4 regions of the Paenibacillus sp. FSL H7-0442 genome follow, and region 1 is predicted to be linked to each of the others. Evidence: riboswitches for the same ligand, from Rfam matches in the RefSeq annotation. Region 1 holds a riboswitch; each other region holds the start of a gene.
The links. A riboswitch is a leader RNA that binds a small molecule or an ion and turns the genes downstream of it on or off. The one in region 1 is predicted to bind thiamine pyrophosphate.
Positions count from the first base shown of each region.

Region 2: it holds a riboswitch for thiamine pyrophosphate, as region 1 does, so the genes downstream of both, MHH57_RS13470 (thiamine phosphate synthase) here and MHH57_RS02095 (ABC transporter substrate-binding protein) in region 1, are expected to answer to the same signal.
Region 3: it holds a riboswitch for thiamine pyrophosphate, as region 1 does, so the genes downstream of both, thiC (phosphomethylpyrimidine synthase ThiC) here and MHH57_RS02095 (ABC transporter substrate-binding protein) in region 1, are expected to answer to the same signal.
Region 4: it holds a riboswitch for thiamine pyrophosphate, as region 1 does, so the genes downstream of both, MHH57_RS04625 (ECF transporter S component) here and MHH57_RS02095 (ABC transporter substrate-binding protein) in region 1, are expected to answer to the same signal.

Region 1 covers NZ_CP151963.1:466,536-471,914, forward strand. Annotated here, with positions in the region: gene MHH57_RS02080 (ABC transporter ATP-binding protein) at 1-949, opposite strand, end outside; gene MHH57_RS02085 (ABC transporter permease) at 994-1,770, opposite strand; gene MHH57_RS02090 (MTH1187 family thiamine-binding protein) at 1,767-2,060, opposite strand; gene MHH57_RS02095 (ABC transporter substrate-binding protein) at 2,600-3,643, opposite strand; TPP riboswitch at 3,837-3,946, opposite strand; gene MHH57_RS02100 (pyridoxamine 5'-phosphate oxidase family protein) at 4,217-4,651, shown strand; gene MHH57_RS02105 (bifunctional 2',3'-cyclic-nucleotide 2'-phosphodiesterase/3'-nucleotidase) at 4,876-5,379, shown strand, end outside.
Region 2 covers NZ_CP151963.1:3,110,714-3,116,092, reverse strand. Annotated here, with positions in the region: gene MHH57_RS13485 (hypothetical protein) at 1-334, shown strand, start outside; gene MHH57_RS13480 (hypothetical protein) at 321-1,310, shown strand; gene MHH57_RS13475 (ABC-F family ATP-binding cassette domain-containing protein) at 1,495-3,048, shown strand; TPP riboswitch at 3,143-3,251, shown strand; gene MHH57_RS13470 (thiamine phosphate synthase) at 3,517-4,110, shown strand; gene thiO (glycine oxidase ThiO) at 4,175-5,323, shown strand; gene thiS (sulfur carrier protein ThiS) at 5,320-5,379, shown strand, end outside.
Region 3 covers NZ_CP151963.1:831,399-836,777, forward strand. Annotated here, with positions in the region: gene MHH57_RS03685 (alpha/beta hydrolase) at 1-512, opposite strand, end outside; gene MHH57_RS03690 (IclR family transcriptional regulator) at 813-1,556, shown strand; TPP riboswitch at 1,712-1,824, shown strand; gene thiC (phosphomethylpyrimidine synthase ThiC) at 2,012-3,856, shown strand; gene MHH57_RS03700 (hypothetical protein) at 3,979-4,131, opposite strand; gene MHH57_RS03705 (YitT family protein) at 4,640-5,379, shown strand, end outside.
Region 4 covers NZ_CP151963.1:1,030,325-1,035,703, forward strand. Annotated here, with positions in the region: gene MHH57_RS04615 (polynucleotide kinase-phosphatase) at 1-614, shown strand, start outside; gene MHH57_RS04620 (TatD family hydrolase) at 635-1,432, shown strand; TPP riboswitch at 1,475-1,586, shown strand; gene MHH57_RS04625 (ECF transporter S component) at 1,836-2,432, shown strand; gene MHH57_RS04630 (ABC transporter ATP-binding protein) at 2,432-3,883, shown strand; gene MHH57_RS04635 (energy-coupling factor transporter transmembrane component T) at 3,858-4,649, shown strand; gene MHH57_RS04640 (ATP-binding cassette domain-containing protein) at 4,789-5,379, shown strand, end outside.

The DNA of each region.
Region 1 (5,379 bases):
ACTCATGCCGATTCAATCCATCTTCCGGGATATTCTTGTGAACGCTCTGAGCATTGTCCATGTCGCCGTCCAGTTTGTACTTTTCCTCACGCATCCAGCCGGTCATGGTTCGCTTCCATTCAATAAAGAGAGGATCGAGGGTGATTTCTTCCCTACGCGGGCGGGGAAAAGGGACATCTACGACATGCACCACCGAAGCAGGTCGCGCTGACAGCACATAAATGCGGTCGGAGAGCAGCAGCGCTTCTTCAATGCTGTGGGTAATGAACAGCACAGAGCGGCGGTTCTTCTCCCACATCCGCAGTAACCATTGCTGCATATCTGCACGTGTCAGCGCGTCGAGTGCGCTGAACGGCTCATCCAGCAGCATTAATTCCTGCGGGCTGAGCAGTGCGCGAAGAAAGGCTGCACGCTGTTGCATTCCACCAGACAGCGTATGTGGATACGCCTTGGCGAATTTGCCTAGTCCAACCTGCTCGAGCCATTGCAGGGCTTCTTTGCGACGTTCGCGTTCACTGGCGTACTGAGGGGGGACTGCTGTATTTTTACGTGGAGCATTTTCCTGCCCAAGCAGTACATTATCCAGCGTGGTGCGCCACGGGAAAAGGGCGGACTGCTGTGGCATATAGCTGATATGCCCACGTTCACCAGTCATGTCTCGTCCGTGCATACGGATACGTCCCTGCTGTGGTTTGAGTAGCCCGCCGATGATGTGAAACAGCGTACTTTTGCCGCTGCCTGACGGACCGATGAGAGAAACGAATTCTCCCGGCTTGACTGTGAGGGATACATCCTGCAGCACGGGCAGTAAGCTTCGCTTTTCGCGGAAGGCGAGGCTGATCCCGTCCAATTCCAGAGCAGAAGGGGCAGTTGAAGGACTCTGCTGGTCCCCGGCTCGTTGTTCATTAGCCACGTTGTGTGATGATAAGTCAGTCGGATGCAGACTCATATGTGCCACGTCCTTTCTTTGCTGTATTTAATTCAAGGAGGAAGCTATTCCTGATCCGGTTTCCAGCGAACCAGCCATTTTTCCAGTAGTACTATGATGACAAACATCAGTAAACTGAGCGCGACAATGATGCCGATGGCGGCAAAAATGAGGTCCGTGCGATAGGCCGATTTTTGCAGCAGCATATAATATCCGATTCCTTCGCTCGCACCAATCCATTCGGCAATAATTGCGCCCATCACACTGTAGGTGGCAGCAATCTTGATGCCGGAGAATACTTGCGGCAACGAGTGTGGCAACTCCAGCTTCATAAAAATAGCCATGCGACCTGCACCCGACATCTGCATATAGTTCATCATCATACGGTCCGTCCGTGTCAGCCCGTCCATGGTCGCTACAGCCACGGGAAAAAAGCATACTAAGGTAATGACCATCAGCTTGGGCAGCATGCCAAAACCAAACCACACCATGAGCAGCGGCCCCAGGGCGATGATCGGAATGTTTTGGCTCAGGATAAGCAGCGGATACAGGGCGGATTTGAGAAAAGGAATGGTATGAAGAACGATGGCGATCAACAGTCCCGTTGCTGTCCCTATAGCGAATCCCACAAGTGTCAGGCGAATTGTAGCCCATGTATGGGCACCAAGCAGCGCCGTCTGGGCCATGCCCTCCTGTACGATGAGGAATGGAGCTGGCAGTAGCCAGGATTCAATATGTAAATAGGAAACCGCCCCCTGCCAGGCTGCTAAAAAGAAGAGGACCGCCACAAGGGGCGGCCATACGCTTTTCCACCAGGATGCGTTCTTGCCTTTCGGATTCATGGGCGATATTTCTCGGTCAGCTTGTTCATGCTGATGCCTTGTGGGTTATGTGCGATTTTGATCTGTGAAATGACGCTGGGACTGCCCGCTTCCGTCAAAGCCTCATGCATTTCTTTAACCACTTTCAGCAACTCGTCGAGCTCGCCCTCCATGGTCGTATCCAATGGGTTCACCTGATGTTTGACACCGGAGCGCTGAATGACCTCAATCGCCTTATCTACATACGGGTAAGAGTCCTCGTTATTAGGAGTTTTAGGGATTACTTGAATACTGAGCAGTGTATTAGCCATGCAAATTCACCTGTCCTTCATTTGGAGTGTTTTAGAGAAAATAGGGTGGTTTAAGGCGTTTGAGACCGCTCCGCGTTTCATTTGGTCTTACGATCGCTGTTGCAGGGGGATTCTTGGATTATTTAAGTTTTCAAAGGTAAGAATTCCCCTGCAAAGGCGAACGCTCCGCTTCTCCAGATTCAAATGAACCGCTCCGCTGCTGCCCGCCTTAAAAGCACCCTATTTTTAAAGCTGGTTTGTGCGGCATTTTTAACACACAAGCGCACCTACTTAGCGCTTAGATAATATGAAACTAAAGAATAAACCAAGTTGAACGAGAACGAAGTGGGCGGAATGGTGCTGTACAAGCGTTAGCGTTCGCTTTAAAAGCTTTCCGTAGGAAAGCTCGCTTCGGAAGCATAACCTCCCCGGATTTCTACATTAATCATAAGTTTTTATTAAGAAATCCGGGGCGGTGGCGATGGGAAGCACCATCCGACTGCGTAGTGGCGCTTCGTTCACTTCTCTAGTTCAGTCTTATTTAGCGTTTTAACAAATGGTCAGCGCTTGGGCAAGAAGTCGTTTGTGAAGGCCTTATCGACTTCCAAAGGCTTGCTGAGCAGCTTGCGTTCGTACATCCAGTCCGAATAGTTTTGCCATACCTCCGCTTTTTGCACGCCCCATTGCGCGGCATCATCCTGATAACGTGGGCTTAGCCATTTTTGGCTGGCAAGTACCAGTTTTTTATCCAGCTCCGGTACAGCTTTGCTTAAGATGTCCGCGGCTTCTTCCGGATGGGCGATAGTGTATTCATAGCCTTGGGCGGTAGCGTCCATGAACGCTTTGACCAGCTCGGGATCATTTTTTATCGTCTGTTCGTTGCTCACAATTACAGGCGTATAGTAGTCGAGGCTTTTGGAATAATCTTTTACATACAGCATATCCAATGGCTCATCTCGAAGTTGGGCCTCGATTCCGGTCCATGCGTAGAAAATCCAGGCAAAGTCGATATCCCGCTTCACGGCTGTAAAATAGTCTGCATTGCCCATGTTGACGATCTTCACTTTGCTCACATCGCCTTTGTCTGAATCCATGATGGATTTCATGACCGCTTCTTCTACGGGAGAGCCCCAACCGCCGTATTTTTTACCTTCAAAATCTTTCGGGCTTTTAATTCCGCGATCTACCGGGGCTGCGAAGCCTGAGGTATTATGCTGAATCACCGCAGCGATGGATACAAGCGGCACACCTTGCGTGCGGGCCTGTGTGACGCCTTCTTGGTAGCTGATACCAAAAGGTGCAGCATTAGAAGCAACCATTTGATCGGCTCCGCCTGAACCAGGTTGAACAATTTGGACATTTAAACCTGCTTTTTCGTAAAATCCTTTGTCCTTGGCGACATAGAGTCCCGTATGATTCGTATTGGGTGTCCAGTCGAGCACGATTTTAACATCTTTGAGCCCCTTTGCCGGAGTAGACGTTTGAGTGTCGGTAGCGGAAGCTGCTTCTTGGGATGTAGGGGGACTTCCACCGCAAGCGGTCAGGGTCAGGGCCATGAGCCACAGACTGATCAGTCCCAGGCTTAATATTTTCATGCGCTTCATCGTTAGTGTTCTCTCCTTTTGATTACCCGTTATCCATCCAATCAGACAGCTTAAGTTTCCCATTTTCATAAAAATAACATCTGCCGGACGCGATCTTTCCAACAACTTAATCCTCAACAAAAAAGCGCCCCGAGTTTCCGGGACGCTTGCGCTTGTATATACCAAAGTAAGGGATGGTCCTATGTAAAGAAGGCACATCTTGCTTAAGCATTCCTACGCTGGCATTACCCAGATCAGGTTGTAAGGGTCAGTGTCTTGGGACACACTCTCAGCCGGCCGATTCCAGCACCCCTGGCATTGTATGGTTTAATGGGTTCATTTATTCGGGTTTACTACGACGATTATATGCTTTGAATGCGGGTCTGTCCAGCATGAAGGGAGAGATAACGGTTCATTTGCCGAACGACAGGGTACACTTTTACTGTGAGCTTTGATCTGAAAATGAGTATGAATCAATCCGATTCGATCCGGTCATGTTATTTTCAGAACAGCTGCGCAGGTAGGTTCAGATGGGCTGGTGCCCAATGGCATGGCCGTAGAGAATTCTAATTCGTGAAAAGGAGTTGTTGTACTGTGGGTAAAACGGAAACATTGGATCGCAACCAACTGGAACAAGCCATTGTGAAGGCTTTGGATAACAACAAATTTTGTTCGTTAGGTACGGTAGAGGGTGGCAAACCGAAAGTACGCTATATGGCCCTTTTTAACGATGGAATGAACATTCATCTGGCGACAGATCGCAAAACGCATAAAGTGGATGAGCTAAAGGACAATCCGAATGCTTATCTGCTGCTGGGTTATGAGGTTGGCGGTACGAAGGAAGTTGTAGAAGTGGAGGCTACCGTCCAGATTACAGCTGATGAGGGGCTGCGCAAACAAGTGTGGAACGATTCCTTGAAGGAATGGTTCTCCGGACCGGATGATCCCGATTATGTCATTCTGGACGTGAATCCGACTCGCATTGAGTATGTGGGTCAGCAAACGGAGCGCCAGGTGTGGAAGAAATAATACGAATATAAATGGATAAACCAGTGAATCTCCGAGTTTTTATTAGGAGGTTTGCTGGTTTTTTTATGTTTGAGAAAAATAATTATTTTTTCATAAATAATTTTAAGTAAATGACTACTCTTTTGTCTGGCGTTGGATTAAAATAGAAATGGTGGGTTCAAGGCTTACATATATGTGCAAAAGTATGTATATGAGGCATACACCTTAATGAGGAGGGGTATATTTTGTTATTACGTAAAAATTGGTTTAAAGGGTTTACAGCAGCAGTTGTAGCTTGTAGCATGCTGGTGTTTTCGGCCGCTCCATCTTGGGCAGCTAACAAATCCCGCGATGAAGCTACGGTGAATCTGCGGATCATGGAAACAACGGATATTCATGCGTCCCTGATGAACTACGATTACTACTCGGACAAAGAAACCAACGAATATGGCTTGATTAACACAGCCGGACTAATCCAACAGGCGCGTAGTGAAGCGAGAAACAGCATGTTGTTCGATAACGGTGATTTATTGCAGGGCAATCCATTAGGTGATTATATGGCCAGAAATAAAACCTTCGAGAAAGAAGGCGGCGTCCATCCGGTCTACAAGATGATGAACTTGATGGGCTATGATGCGGCTACAGTGGGCAACCACGAATTCAACTATGGTCTAGGCTTTCTGGAGAAATCGCTCAAGGGAGCCGATTTCCCTTACGTAAATGCGAATGTTTATGTTGACAAGGGGGGT
Region 2 (5,379 bases), 2.6 Mb from region 1:
CGAAGTTGACTTGGAGCATATGCACAAAAAGTATGTACCGGACTATGCAGATGCCGCGAAGCCAGACAGTTTTCTGGGCAATTATGAAGCTGTATATGATGGGTACTATAATTCGCAAATTTTTCCTGTACTGTTTCCTGACAATCAGCAGCCAAAATCAGATCAGACGCGTCGATATACCTTGATGGCCGGGGATTATTTTACGGTCCGGGTACATAATACGAATCGGACTCCTGCGGACTTGTACAAATCATGGCTTCTTGGTGGGGCAGATAGCGGCAAGCCAGCAGTTACAGCTTCTTACGGGGGCATGGTTCTGAATGAGGATTACTGATTTTGCGGTCATATTTATACTTTTGTTTTTGCCCTTTGGTGTAGTTAGTGACTTACGGGTGCAGAATCAGCGTGAAGTGCAGCAGCTAGAAATGAAATATACGTCGGCTCTCCGTACCGCAGTTCAGGATGCAGGGGTTGTGCTCTCACAGAATGAACGTCAGGAACGCGAGGCCGGATACGGATCGGATAAGTTTTTTCGGGTAGATAAAGAAGCAGCGCTGAACACGTTCCTGCACACCCTTTTTCTTAATGTAGGCATTGATGGGGATATAGTAGCACAACGTGCATTATTGGATTACATACCGGCTATTGTAATTCTGGATTATGACGGTTATTATGCGTTCACCTCAGAAGCCTATACAGACGAGCATGGACAAGCTGCTATTGGCCACAAATGGAGCGAAAAAAAGCCATATGCCTATGTTGATTTAGTAGGCAACAGTGTGGGGTTCACCTTGGATAATTATGTGCACGCATACGATGCTCGGAATCACAGGTGGATAGAGGGCTTTCAAAAGGAACTTCAGGATCAGACCGCTATATCTTTGCTGAATAATTCAGAAACTTTTGAGCAAATACGTCGTTCCACCATTGTTCGCAGCGTTCAAGAGGACTTGGCGCGAATTATTAATGTCCATAACGAAAAAGCAGCGCGTAACGGCATAACTTATTCGTTCACGCTACCGATCATTCCGCAAGAGGAGTGGTACAACACGGTAGATGATGTGGGGCTGATCGCGTTTATCCAAGGCATTCCGGTTGGAGACAGGTATTACAATAACTATGGATTTGGTGGTGGGAGAGTCGTTAGAAAGCAAGACATTATCGGTGGCATAGAACCAGATACTGGAATAAAGTATTTTTATAGAGATTCATGTCCAGCTCCCTTTAAAGCGAGTGAACGTTTCACGGATGAAAAATCTGCAGCAGCTGCGGGTTACTTTGAGTACAAATGTTATAATGGCTTAAAATAATCACCCTCATGGGTGGTTTTTCTTTTTTTAGGCAGATCCATACCAAAAAACCTTAAAATTCACTGTTTTCAATATTCCGATATGGTTGCAGAATGTGCTACAATAAAGCTTTGAGAGAAACGAAATGCATATGAAATAAGAACAGTCGGCAATGCCGATGACAATAAGGAGCCAAAAACAGCTTATGAGTTTATTGACTGTAGAAAATGTATCCCACAACTTTGGGGACCGCGCATTATTTAAAAATGTTTCCTTTCGATTGCTTGCGGGGGAACGTGTAGGTTTGGTAGGAGCTAACGGTGTTGGTAAATCGACACTCATGAACATTCTCACTGGAAAATTGCTTAAGGATGAGGGTAAAGTGGAATGGACTCCACGTGTGCGTTACGGCTATCTGGATCAGCATACCAAGCTGACACCGGGCAAAACGGTACGTGATGTATTGAAGGATGCTTTTCTTCCTTTGTTGGAATTGGAAAAGGAAATGATGCAGATTACTGACAAAATGGGGGATGCTTCTCCTGATGAGTTGGAAGTGTTGCTGGAACAGATGGGGGAAATTCAGGAGCAACTGGATATGGGGGATTTTTACCTCATTGATGTAAAGGTTGAAGAGATGGCGAATGGACTAGGTCTGTCGGCCATAGGACTGGATCGGGATGTATCCGCACTTAGCGGCGGGCAACGGACAAAGGTTCTTCTTGCTAAGTTGCTGTTGGAAAAGCCGAACGTCCTGTTGCTGGATGAACCTACCAACTATTTGGATGTAGAGCATATTGAATGGCTTACGCGCTATTTGAAGGATTATCCTTATGCTTTTATTCTTATTTCACATGATACTGAATTTATGAACCAGGTCGTTAATGTTATTTACCATCTTGAATTTGCCAAGATGACCCGTTATTCAGCTAATTATGAAAAGTTTCTCGAAATGGCGGATCTGAACAAAGCCCAGCATATTGATGCTTATGAGAAGCAACAGGATTTTATTAAGAAACAGGAAGATTTTATTCAGCGTAATAAAGCGCGTGCCTCTACATCAGGCCGAGCAAAGAGCCGTGAAAAGCAGCTTGATCGGATCGAACGTATTGATAAGCCTGAAGAAGCCGCAAAACCAACCTTTCAATTCAAAGAGGCACGTGCAAGCGGAAAGACGGTATTTGAGGGTATTGATTTTGAGATTGGTTATACACATGCCCTTTTGCCTAAAATGTCCATGACGATTGAACGTGGCGAAAAGATTGCAATTGTCGGCTACAATGGTGTCGGTAAATCGACATTGCTCAAAACCATATTGGGAAAAATTCCGCCAATCAGTGGAAAAACCTATCAAGGTGATTTTTTGCAGCCCGCTTATTTTGAGCAGGAAGTAAAGGCCGAGAAAATTACACCGATTGACGATGTGTGGAATGAATTTCCGCATTTGAACCAGCATGAAGTACGAGCGCATTTGGCGCGTTGCGGTTTGAAAAATGAGCATATCACGCGTCCGCTATCTGCGCTCAGTGGTGGAGAACAGGCTAAAGTCCGTCTTTGCAAACTGTTAATGCGTGAAAGCAACTGGGTACTGTTCGATGAGCCTACCAACCACTTGGATGTTAAAGCAAAGGATGAGCTGAAACGTGCTTTGAAGGAATACAAAGGGACCGTATTGCTTGTATCTCACGAACCGGACTTTTACGAGGATTGGGTAACCAAAACGTGGAATGTGGAAGAGTGGTCAAGTAAAGTTAACTAAAATCAGCTAAATCCAGTTCCAGCAAATTTCACACGAAGTGGGGTTTGCAGAATTAGAAAAATATGCTAAGCTATCTTTAGCTTATACAATAAAATAGTCACACTAGGGGAGCCGCCCATGCGGCTGAGACGGAATAAATGGATTTCGGACCCTTTGCACCTGATCTGGGTTATGCCAGCGTAGGGAAGTGAGCGCCGTACAAACAAGGCAACACCATCTTTATTTTTGTTTGTGCGTGGGACGATACACGTATACGGATATCATGGTCCGTTCGATTATTGGACGTTCGTTAAACCACTTCCTTGGGGAAGTGGTTTTTTTGCGTTTCGTTCATTTTAAGTAGTTCGAGCTTCCGTAGACGATTCACATATAATCCCCTTTCATTCCTGCTGGTAGACGTGGCTGGCTAAGCTTAGATCCTTTAGTCCAATGTGAGGTGAAGACAAAATCGAATTACACGCAATTTCGATGGAAAAGGGCACTTTTGCACAAGCCGCCCAAGTGGCTGCTGTGATTTGTCCGTATGTTCATTATGTACACGCACGTTTAAAACAGAATGGTGCCTCTGCATTGCTTTCTTTGACTCGCAGCCTGGTGGAGCAGGAAGTTCCTTTGCAACAAATTGTAGTAAATGATCGTGTGGATGTAGCTTTACTTACTTTGGTCGGAGCCGTTCAATTACCAGCTAATGGATTACCTGTTGTGGATGTGAAAAGCCTACTTCCAAAGGGTACACGCTGTGGAGTGTCTGTACATTCCTTGGAGGAGATGCAAATTGCTGAGCGGGCAGGAGCGGACTATGTACTTTATGGTCACGTATATGAGACCCATTGTAAGCCCGGTATTGTACCGCGGGGTTTAGCTCAGCTTGAACATATTTGCAGACTGTCAAACATTCCGGTGATTGCGCTAGGCGGCATACAACCGCATCATATCCCGGAGCTTTATAGGGCCGGAGCAAGCGGAATTGCGGTGATGTCTGGTATATGGGAGGCTGAGTCGCCCGTTGCAGCTGCAATGGAGTATAGGCGAATGGCAGACCTTGTAGTTCACAGCCTGTAGCGAGAAAACGAGAGTAGAGGCAAGCTGAAAGCAGAAGGGTTTATGGAGAGGAGATACGGAACAAATGCTAAAGATACACACAGAGGAAAGAGTGATTGGACACGCTGAATGCTTGGTCATAGGTGGAGGTGTCATCGGCAGTTCCATTGCTTATCATGTGGCCAAGGAGGGAAGAAGTACGATTATGCTGGAACGATTGATCCCGGGTGAGGGAGCCTCAGGAGCAGCGGTTGGAATGCTGGCAGCGGAAAGTGAAGAGTTCACCGACTCTGAGCTATCACGATTTGCTCGCATAAGTCGAGATGCATTCCCTGAGCTTGTCTGTGATCTAGAGCGTTTGTCAGGTATTTCGGTGGAATTCCGTACTGAAGGGTTTGTGACCCCTTTCCGTACGGAGACTGAAGGCCAAAAACGCTGGAAAGCTGCTAAAACGCGAGAGGGTGATTGTCCTATCTGGTGGGATGCGAAAGAATTGGCCCGACGAATTCCAGGTTTGGATGAACAAGCGATCGGGGCAATATATCGTTCAAAGGAGACACAAGTGGCTCCTGTCCAGCTTTGCCGTGCTTATGCAGGTGCTGCTGCGGTGCTGGGAGCAACGGTATGGTCTGGTACACAGGCAGAGCAACTGGTCATACAGGATGGTCGAGTTTGCGGTGTCCGAACAGATAGTGGCTTTTTTTCCTGCGATCAGGTCATTATTGCCGGAGGCTTGGATAGCATGAAATTGCTAGCGCAGGTTGGGTTTGAATATCCACTTTATCCGGTCAAGGGCGAAGCGGTAGCGGTCTCCTTGAAGGATCACCCGTTAGAATATACCATTTATGCTGATGATATTTACCTCGTGCCTAAACAGAATAACGAGCTTTGGATTGGGGCAACGAGCCTTCCACATCAATATGACGAAGAGGTGACCGTAGGAGGCTTGGAGGGGTTGCTGGCACGTGCCTCTGCCTGGCTGCCGCGCGTCCGTGAAGCTTCTTTTATACGCGCTTGGGCGGGCTTACGTCCGCAGGCTGTATCAGGTCATCCTTTTATAGGCATTGTTCCTGGGGTCGAGGGCGTATATGCTGCAGTCGGGCATTATCGCAACGGTGTCCTGCTGAGTGATGCTACCGGGCGTGCGATGGCAGCTATGCTTAATGGGGCTTGTGCAGCAGAATTTGGGATAAGTAGTTTTTCTTCTGAGCTCCTCAAGGAGAAAAGCTTATGAAGCTGACGATTAACGGCCAGAGCCTGACCTTTTCTAATCGAATCACTCATGTGAAT
Region 3 (5,379 bases), 360 kb from region 1:
AGCTGGATCGCTCCGAGAAGCTGCTGGGATTCCGCTTTGCCTCCGGTTGCGACTGATTTGCTGTTTTGTGACGCGAATCCATAATCGAACATGACCACATTAAAGTTCAAACTGTGGGCATAATGCGCCAGATCATACATGGGAATCCAGCTTTCTTCGCGGTTAGCTCCATAACCATGGCTGAAAATAATCGTTTTCCGCGATTGATCCGCCGGGATATACCAGCCTTGTACCATGCGGCTACCATCCTTGGCAGGGAAGCTGACTTCCTCATAAGGCATGTTTTTGGCCTGCATCGGATTAGAGTACAGCGGCGCGACGGTAGGATTCGTAAGTACCCATGCGATGTAAGCATGCAAGGCAATAAAACAAAACAACAGAAAAAAAACGACCGACAGCAGCAGAGCAATCACAACGTGCTTGAACCGCAGCAGACGGGGATTAAAGAGTGGGGTGGACGGCTCCTGAACAGCGGTCTGTAGCTGAGAGTTGCGCTGGGATGTAGAAATCATGTAAGAGCCTCCTTATATAAAATTGATCTTCGTTTCAATAGAATTTAGGTATAATTCCACTTGAAAATGATAGTGTATATCCGTATAGATACCTATTATCGTATGATGGGGGTTATCCAAAGTCAACGCCTGAACCGGAAAAGTAAAAATGATGCAAAGAATTGTCGATGTTTGTTCTCGTTCTGTAATATGGTTGTCACAAAAACATCGGTTTACAGTAGCCGCGACTATTCTATATAATTTATGTAACCATGTTTCATAGTGTGAAACGAATATGGATACAAGAGGAGCGGTTCACGAATGGAAGACCGTAAATTAACCGTTCGCGCTGTAGAGCGTGCACTTGATATATTGCTGTGTTTTACCGCAGATTCGGATCTTGGCCTAACGGAGATTGCCTCCAAAATTGGTCTACATAAAAGCACGGTTCATCGGCTGCTGACTACGTTGGAGGATCGGGGCTTTGTCGTTCGGAATGCCGAAACGGAAAAATATCGACTTGGCTTCCGCATTTGGGAGCTATCCACACATTTGTCCCAAAGTGACGAGCCGGCGGTGTTGTTACAGCCTGCAATGGAAGGACTGCGTGACCGTCTGGGCGAAACGGTCAGCTTGTACTTACGGGACGGCAGCATGCGTATTCGCATACAAGCCGTGCAGAGCAATCAGGCGATCCGCAGGGTTGCGCCTGTGGGTGCGCGTATGCCGCTGGCTGTAGGAGCCTCCAGTAAGGTGCTGGCTGCCTTTATGCCGCCGCAGGAGCTGGAAGCCCTGCTAAGCGGGAATGAATGGCCGCCCTCGGTAGACGCGGAGGTCTATAAAGCCCAGCTGCAGGACATTCGCGAGAAGGGCTATGCGACCAGCTATGAAGAACGGGAGCCAGGGGCCGCTGCTGTGGCAGCACCAATTGTGAACCGGAAGGGACAGGTCACTGCGGCTTTATCTGTATCCGGTCCGGTCAGTCGGCTTGCACCCGAGACGCTACATGACTTTGCTCCGATTTTGATCGAAGCGGCGAAGGAAATGGGGCTTATGCTTCCGTAACAAGAATGAATGCAGTTGAAGCAAGCAAAGTGATTTGATGAGGAGCGTCTTCTTGCTAAATGAAACCTAGAAGGGTTGCCAAAGCCATAAATTTGAAGTAGTCTGATAAGGATGGCGGGATGTCTGTTATGTCCGCCTCATGTGAATAGAAGTATCGCAGTTACTGGGGGAGCCTGTAATGCCGGGCTGAGATGGAATCGTGTAAGATTCCGGACCCTTTGCACCTGATCTGGATCATACCAGCGTAGGGAAGTAATCGGCCATTGAAATGTATACGCAGCTGCTGTCTACGGTGACGCATTGGAATAGGATTATTCCACATGTGCACGGTCTGGATAGCTGCCTCGTTAGATTAGCCGGTTCCCTCGGGAACCGGCTTTTTTGCATAGATCAGCGCCACCCTGGGAATGGTTCCGGATCGGTGTGTCATTTCATCGAAACAGGAGGAATGGACAATGAAGCCGACAGAAGTAGAAGGAACAAAAGGAACAGAATTTAAATCAGCAGAAGTAAGGTTGGCAGGAACAAGGGAAGTTGGGGTAGAGAAGACAAACGGGGAGCAAGCCAGTGGGGTAACGCCCTTTCCAGGGAGCCGTAAGGTATATATTCAAGGCTCGCGGCCGGACATTGCCGTCCCAGAGCGGGAAATTGCTCTTCATCCTACACATACGCCGCAGGGCACGGAGCATCATGAGCCATTGCGTGTGTACGATACGAGCGGTCCCATGACTGACGAAGCCTATCAGGTCGATATCCGTCAGGGCCTGCCTCCATTACGGCGAGCTTGGGCACTGGAACGGGGCGATGTGGAGGCTTACGAGGGACGCGCCGTCAAACCGGAGGATAATGGACTGAAACCTGGCTCCAAACGGGAGACAGTTGAATTTCCCGGCGTGACCAACCGTCCGCTTCGTGCTTCGCAAGGTCGTACAGTGACGCAAATGCATTATGCACGGCAAGGGATCATTACGCCCGAAATGGAATTTGCGGCGATCCGCGAAGGGGTGGAGCCTGAGTTTGTACGGCAGGAATTGGCGGCTGGACGAGCCATTTTGCCTTCGAATATCAATCACCCGGAAAGTGAGCCGATGGTCATTGGGCGTCATTTTCACGTGAAGATCAATGCGAACATTGGTAATTCTGCGGTTACCTCCTCGATTGAGGAGGAAGTGGAGAAAATGACCTGGGCTGTGCGTTGGGGCTCGGATACAGTTATGGACCTATCCACAGGCCGTAATATCCATACCACACGTGAATGGATCATTCGGAATTCTCCTGTACCGATTGGAACTGTGCCGCTGTATCAGGCACTTGAAAAGGTGAACGGCGAAGCAGAAGCGCTGACGTGGGAGTTGTATCGCGATACGCTGATCGAGCAGGCGGAGCAGGGAGTGGACTATTTTACAATTCATGCGGGTGTATTGCTGCGGTATATACCGATGACGGCGAATAGAATGACGGGAATTGTGTCCCGTGGCGGGTCGATCATGGCAGCCTGGTGCCTTGCGCACCATCAGGAGAATTTTTTGTATACACATTTTGAAGAAATCTGCGAAATTATGAAAGCCTATGATGTGGCCTTTTCTCTCGGGGATGGTCTACGTCCAGGTAGTATCTATGATGCGAATGATGAAGCACAGTTTGCAGAGCTGGAAACGTTGGGCGAGCTAACGCAAATCGCATGGAAGCATGATGTTCAGGTCATGATTGAGGGGCCGGGACATGTCCCTATGCATAAAATCAAAGAGAATGTGGATTTACAAATGGAGATTTGTAAGGAAGCTCCTTTCTATACCTTGGGACCGCTCACGACGGATATTGCCCCCGGATATGATCATATTACCTCAGCCATCGGGGCGGCGATGATCGGTTGGTTCGGGACGTCCATGCTGTGCTATGTTACGCCTAAGGAGCATTTGGGTCTTCCGAATAAGGATGATGTCCGTGAGGGTGTCATTACCTACAAAATTGCGGCACATGCTGCCGATCTGGCGAAGGGCCATCCACGGGCGCAGCAGCGGGATGATGCTTTGTCCAAGGCACGCTTTGAGTTCCGCTGGCGGGATCAGTTCAATCTGTCGCTTGATCCCGAGCGGGCCTTGTCCTACCATGATGAAACGCTACCAGCAGAGGGAGCCAAGGAAGCACATTTTTGCTCGATGTGCGGCCCAAAATTTTGTAGTATGCGCATCACGCAGGACATTCGCGCCTATGCAGCGGATAAGGGGCTGAACACCGAAGAAGCAGTGGCCGCTGGGATGCGTGAGAAGGCAGAGCAGTATCGGGATGGCGGTCAGTAAAACGAATGTGTGAGTTTAGGAACGCATGAATCAAAAAAAGCCGTGGTTCTCTACAGTCGATGTAGGAAACTACGGCTTTTTGGCTTATGTAAAGCGAGTCATGCAACCGGATAAACGGCGCCTTATTTTTTACCCATTTTTTCATTCAAAATGTCCTGAAAGCTGAGCTTCTTCTCCGAGCTATCTTCTTTCTTCTGCATACTCACCGCGTTGGCACGTTGGTATTGGTGGTGAAAGGGCATCAGGGTGTGGACGGTTAAGTTCATTGTATTCATGTAGATCATTCCTCCAATTCCATATTGTCAAATTCAGATTGAGTTGCTTAGGACGTCTGTATAGGACTATTTGTATGTACTTGATGTCGCAATGCTATGTAGGTTGCTTGGTTATGTTTCAATCATTATACCCACATTTTTTCAAAGTAAAACGCTTTTGACATAAAACAGGAAGATGGTCATGTGTGTTCAAAATGCCGATTAGGAGGATGGTCGTTTTAGGGGAAAATGTGCCTAGGTCTAAAACAAGGGCTTGAGGCCCGTTTTCTTAGTTTAGTAGTCGGGATTGTGTTTTTTTGTCGAATAACCTTGTAAAAGGAGGGTTTTGCGGACTCCTCAAGTCAGGATTGAGGCAGTCTGGTGGCGAATTAAAGTGTCAAAGTTGTATTGACTTTATGTTTGGTAGTAGATACCATGAACTGGTTGTCAGCGTATTTTGACAACAAGAGTCAGCCAATCGATCTGGCGATTCATCCTTTGAAATGTTAGAGAGAGGATTAGAGCATATATGAAAAAATGTATTGCAGACATCGCATTTATTATTCTGGGTGCGTTTTTTTTCGCGCTAGCTGTTAATCTGTTTGTGATCCCGAATGAGTTTGGTGAGGGAGGTGTTACAGGGGTCACAATCATCCTGTACTACCTGTTTCAGTGGTCTCCCTCGATCGCTAATCTGGTGATTAATGGCTTGCTGCTGATTGTCGGATATAAATTTTTAGACAAGAGAACGACCTTGTACACTATCATTGCGGTCGCTTTTAACTCGCTGTTTTTACATTTAACAGTCAACTGGCGGATTGATTCGCATGAGCCGACGATTAATGCCGTTTTTGCCGGAGTTTTGGTGGGGGTCGGCATTGGCTTAATCGTACGGGTAGGTGGCACAACGGCGGGAACGGTCATTTTAGCTCGGATTGCCAACAAGTATCTGGATTGGAATATCAGTTATGGCCTGCTGTTTTTTGATTTGATTGTCGCATTCTCTTCCTATTTTATTATTGGCCCGGAAAAATTGATGCTAACTATTGTTATTTTGTACGTTGGTACGAAGGTGATGGACTTCATGATCGAAGGACTGAACCCCAAAAAAGCGGTCATGATTATTTCGGAGCACCAAGATAAAATTGCCGAGATGGTCATTACGAAAATGGATCGTGGAGTTACTGTCCTGTCAGGCCACGGTTATTACACTAAAAATCCAAAAGAAGTGCTGTATATCGTCATTAGTAAACAAGAGGTATCGGCGCT
Region 4 (5,379 bases), 560 kb from region 1:
AGGTTGGAGACTGGTTGGAGGAAATGGAACAGAAGTACGCGAATGCCGTGACGTTTCAAGAGGCTTTTCAAAAATATTGCTGGGATGTGGACGGTCTGGATGAGATTCGTATCGCACCGTTTCATACGCTGGCACACAGCGGAAAGACTTTTTTCGACCATTCTCATATTTGGCATATGGAGCAAAACCGGGAGCTGGCTGGGCTGTCTTCCCTGTTTATGGAGACAGAGTATCGCGTGATCACGGACGAAGCAAGCGAGGAAGAGGTCATTCGTTGGTGGAACGAGATGACAGAGGATGGTCATGAGGGGATTGTGATCAAGCCGGAACGCTTTTTGATGAAAAATCGGGACAAGATGATTCAGCCTGCAATCAAGGTGAGAGGCCGGAAGTATTTGCACATCATTTACGGTATGGATTATCTTGCCCCTGAGAATTTAAAGCGTCTGAAGCAGCGTCGAACGAACAAAAAGGAGCGTCATGCCCTGATGGAAGGAGCGCTTGGTATGGAAGGCGTGGAACGTTTTGTCCGCAAGGATACGGTAGATCGTATTCATGAATGCGTCCTTGCCGCACTATCTCTGGAATCAGAGCCGATTGATCCAAGATTGTAGTTTGCGAGGGAGGGATTGAGATGGAAAGGGGTACACCGTTAATTGATATTGGTGTGAACTTGATGCATCGTTCGTTTCATGCAGATCGGGAACAGGTGGTAGAGAGAGCCGCGGCTGTAGGGATTTCACCGCTGATTATTACCGGGACCAGTGTCCGCAGCAGTCGGGAAGCTTCTCAGTATGCAGCGCGTTATCCGGGCAAGCTGTATGCGACAGCTGGCGTGCATCCCCATGATGCCAAAGACTGCAGTGCAGACACGATTCAGCAGCTCCGCCAGTTGGCGGGTCAGCCGCAGGTCGTATCCATAGGGGAATGCGGATTGGACTATAACCGTGATTTTTCGCCACGTGATGTGCAGCGCCGATGGTTTGGCGAGCAAATCCAACTGGCGGGTGAGCTGAAAATGCCGTTATTTCTGCATGAACGAGATGCACATGAGGACTTTGTCGCTATGCTTCGGGAGTATCAAGGGCTTGTCGATAAAGCGGTAGTGCATTGTTTTACCGGCACGGAACAGGAATTGCGTACGTATGTAGAAATGGGACTGTATATCGGAATCACCGGCTGGATTTGCGACGAACGGCGGGGGAAGCATCTGCGTGAACTGGTCAGAGATATTCCCTTGGACCGTCTGATGATTGAAACGGATGCTCCATTTTTGACCCCGCGTAATTTGCCTGTGAAGCCTAAAGAAGGGCGTAATGAGCCCATGTATCTCGCTCACATTGCTGCTACGATAGCCGAATGTACAGGTCGAAGCATGATGGAGATCGAAATCGCGACGACGGAAACGGCTAAACGTTTCTTCGGATTATAGGATTGTCAAAGCCATAGATGTGGTATATATTATAGTGAATTAAAAAGCATTGTCGGGAGCTTGAGAAAGTCAGGCTGAGAGGGTGGCCCTTGCCACTGACCGTGAAATCTGATCTGGGTAATGCCAGCGTAGAGAAACCAAGAACACTATACAGGAATGCCGCTTTTTTTTGCGGTTGTCGATAGATTCAATGTATGTCCTAGCATTTTACCTTGATCCTGACTTGGCTGGGTATCAGTGTAGTAGTTTAGACTACTGGTTATATAAGGCATATCGACGAATGATGTTTTGTATGGTGCTTCACCTTTTACTGCGCATAAAGCTTGCCTGGAGATTCAGCTCCAGACAAGCTTTTTTTCATGGCCAAGAGGCCAACTATAAGGAAAAAGGGGAGCACGCAATAATGAATACTGCTGTAAGAGCGTCCAAAGGGTTGAAACTGACGGATATTTTGGTCACGATTGTGATCGCTGTTGTGTTCGGGTTGATCTACAAAATATGGGGACCTGCCTATGATTTGATGAAACCATTGGGTCTACACGCCGAGCAACTGATGTATGGCATGTGGTTTATGGCAGGTACGTTTGCTTATCTCATCATTCGCAAGCCGGGTGTTGCGATTTTGGCAGAGGTGGCAGCGGCAACGGTCAGTGCTTTTTTGGGAAGCGAATGGGGTATGTCCACCTTGTACTATGGCCTGCTGCAAGGCTTGGGAGCGGAGCTGTTTTTTGCGGCTTTTCTGTATCGGAACGCAAACCTGTGGGTTGCTTCGCTAGCTGCGGCTGGGGCGGCTGTCACTTCTCTGATTTTAGACTTCAGCTACGGGTATATTGATCAGCTATCGACTTGGAACTATGTTTTGTATATTGGATTTCGGATGATTGGCAGTATTGTGATTGCCGGGGTATTCGCGTTCTATCTGGCTAAGGCATTGGAGGTAACCGGAGTCACGCGAAGTTTGAGGCCTGCAACGGAACAAGATTATAAGGGGCTGGATTGATGAGCCGGGCAACCGAAGATGTGGTGGCTTCGATCACCCGGCTACGGTTGAAATTCCCCGGTGAGCAAGAGCTGCTTTTTCACAATATGTCTTTGTCTGTCCGCAAGGGGGAAAAGCTGCTGCTACTGGGACCGAGTGGATGCGGTAAATCAACACTGCTCCAAGTGTTAAGCGGTCTGATTCCACGCACGATAGAAGTGCCTATGAAATGCGATGCTGCTGTAATCCCAAGTGTCTCAGGTATTGTATTTCAAGATCCTGATACGCAGTTCTGTATGTCATATGCAGATGAGGAACTGGCTTTTGTGTTGGAAAATAATCAGGTTCCCCGGGAGCAGATGCGATCCCGTATTCGCGAGCTGCTGATACAGGTGGGTCTATCGACGGATGATATACATATGCCCATTGGCAGCATGTCACAGGGAATGAAGCAGCGGCTGGCGATTGCGTCTGTGCTGGCTATGGAGCCAGAAGTGCTTTTTCTGGATGAGCCCACGGCTTTGTTGGACGAGGAAGGCACTACACAGGTGTGGGATACCATTCGCAACATTTCGGTAGACCAGACACTGGTGATTGTGGAGCATAAAATTAATGAAATTGTCCATGATGTGGATCGGATTGTGGTGCTTTCTGCTCAAGGGGAGATCATTGCAGATGGAAGGGCCCAAGAAGTATTTCATGTGCACCGGCAGGCATTGTCCGAGTACGGCGTGTGGTATCCGGGAGTATGGAATGAAGCGTCTTCGCCACGTTGGAGTGAAGCAGTGACGCAACAGAATGGTGCGGGGACTGATGTGCTGGAGCTGGAACATTTTAGCGGCCTCCGCGGTTTAAGTTCAGTGATTTATGTGGAGCATGCGCAGGTGAAGCCTGGCGACTGGATTGGCGTGGTTGGTGAAAACGGGGCTGGCAAAAGCTCGCTACTGCTCTCCATGATGCGCTTACTTCGCACACAGGGACGTTATAGCGTGCGCGGAATTGAGGCAGGCAGTACAGAACAACTGGCAGAGCGTATCGGGTTCGCGTTTCAAAATCCCGAGCTGCAATTTGTAGCGCATACCGTACGAAAGGAACTAGAGTATTCGTTACCCAAGAGCTTGTATACCGTTGAACAGTGCCGGGAACGGGTCGATCGGATGCTCGTACAGTTCGGACTGGAGCGGCTGGACGAGCGGCATCCGTATCAGCTTTCGTTAGGCCAAAAAAGGCGGTTGAGTATTGCTACGGCTATGATTCGTGAGCCGGAAGTGCTGCTGCTCGATGAACCGACCTTTGGGCAGGATGCGCGTAATACCTTTGTCATGCTGGATATGTTGGAGCAGCTGAGAGCGGCAGGCACGGCCATTGTGATGGTCACCCATGACCCGGAAATTGTCCGTCGATATTGTACCGATACATGGCGGATTCAGAAAGGGGAACTACAGTATGAACCTGTCCTTTCCCCATCATAAAACATGGCTGCATCGCGTGAATCCGGGCCTAAAGCTCGTGATGTTTTCCATCCTGTTTGTGGTCGTTATAGTCATTCATGATCCGAATGTCATGTTTAATGTTGCGTGTGCTATGCTGTTGCTGCTTGTCTGGTCAGGCCATCCATGGAAGAGGCTGCTGCTATACGGGTCTCCCTTTATATTGGTGTTTATTTCAACTTCAACGGGTATGATGATGTTCGGCAAAGGGGTGACGACCTGGTGGACATGGGGTTTGATCCATGTGACGCAGGAAAGCTTTTACCGAGGCATGCATCTGGGCTTTCGTGCGCTGAGTATGGCTGCGGTAGGTTTGTTGTTTGGTTTAACGACTCGTCCAGTGGACCTTTTTTATTCACTGATGCAGCAATGGAAGCTCCCTCCGAAGTATGCATACAGCTTTTTGGCAGCCATGCGGTTGATGCCTATGATGGTGGAGGAATTCCAGGCATTGAGACAAGCCCACCGTATTCGAGGTTTACATCAGCATGTGTCCAAATGGAATATGTATGCCACGCTTCGCAGGTATGCGATTCCGCTACTCGCTCAAAGTATTCGGCGTGCCCAGCGCATTGCTATTGCTATGGAAGCCAAGGGTTTTACCAATGAAACCAAGCGAACGTATTATTATGCGATCGGCTATTCGGCTATAGATATTGTATTCATATTCTATTTTGTCGTCATGCTTACGCTGGCTTGGGGACTTGGGATTTGCTTTCCTTATGTAGGGGTGTGGGATGTACGTTAATTGTTGTCAAAAGGCTTTGCCCGTTTTCTGCTCTGTGGTATATTAATGCAATGGGAATTGACGGCTCGTACAGACCCGCCTGGGCTGGCGGGCTTATTACATTTTCCCTGAGAAATGGATCATCAGGAGGCCAGGTTTCATGATTACGCTGCATCAGGTAAACAAGCATTATACCACCTCAAGCGGCCAATTTCATGCGGTTCAATCCGTGTCCCTTCAAGTGGAGGAGGGGGAAATCCACGGTATTATAGGTGCCAGCGGTGCCGGTAAGTCTACCTTGCTCCGGTTGATGAATGTATTGGAAAGGCCGGATGAGGGAAATGTGGTTGTGAACGGGGAAGATCTGACTCGCATGCCGGAAAAACGTCTCCGTGAAGCGCGGCGATCCATAGGGATGATTTTTCAGCATTATCATCTTGTTCACAATCGGACGGTCAGTGGAAATGTAGCAATGCCGTTGGAGCTGGCAGGTGTCGCGAAAAAAGAGAGAGCAGAACGTGTGCGCGAATGCCTGCAATTCGTCGGTTTAGCTGATAGAGCAGAACAGTATCCGGCACAATTGAGCGGAGGCCAAAAGCAACGTGTAGCGATAGCCAGAGCGCTGGCGAATCGACCTGCGGTGCTGCTGTGTGATGAGCCGACCTCGGCGCTTGATCCGCAGACGACCGCGGATATTCTGGGCGTGTTACGGGAGATCAACCGTGAACTGGGAGTTACCATTGTAATTGTA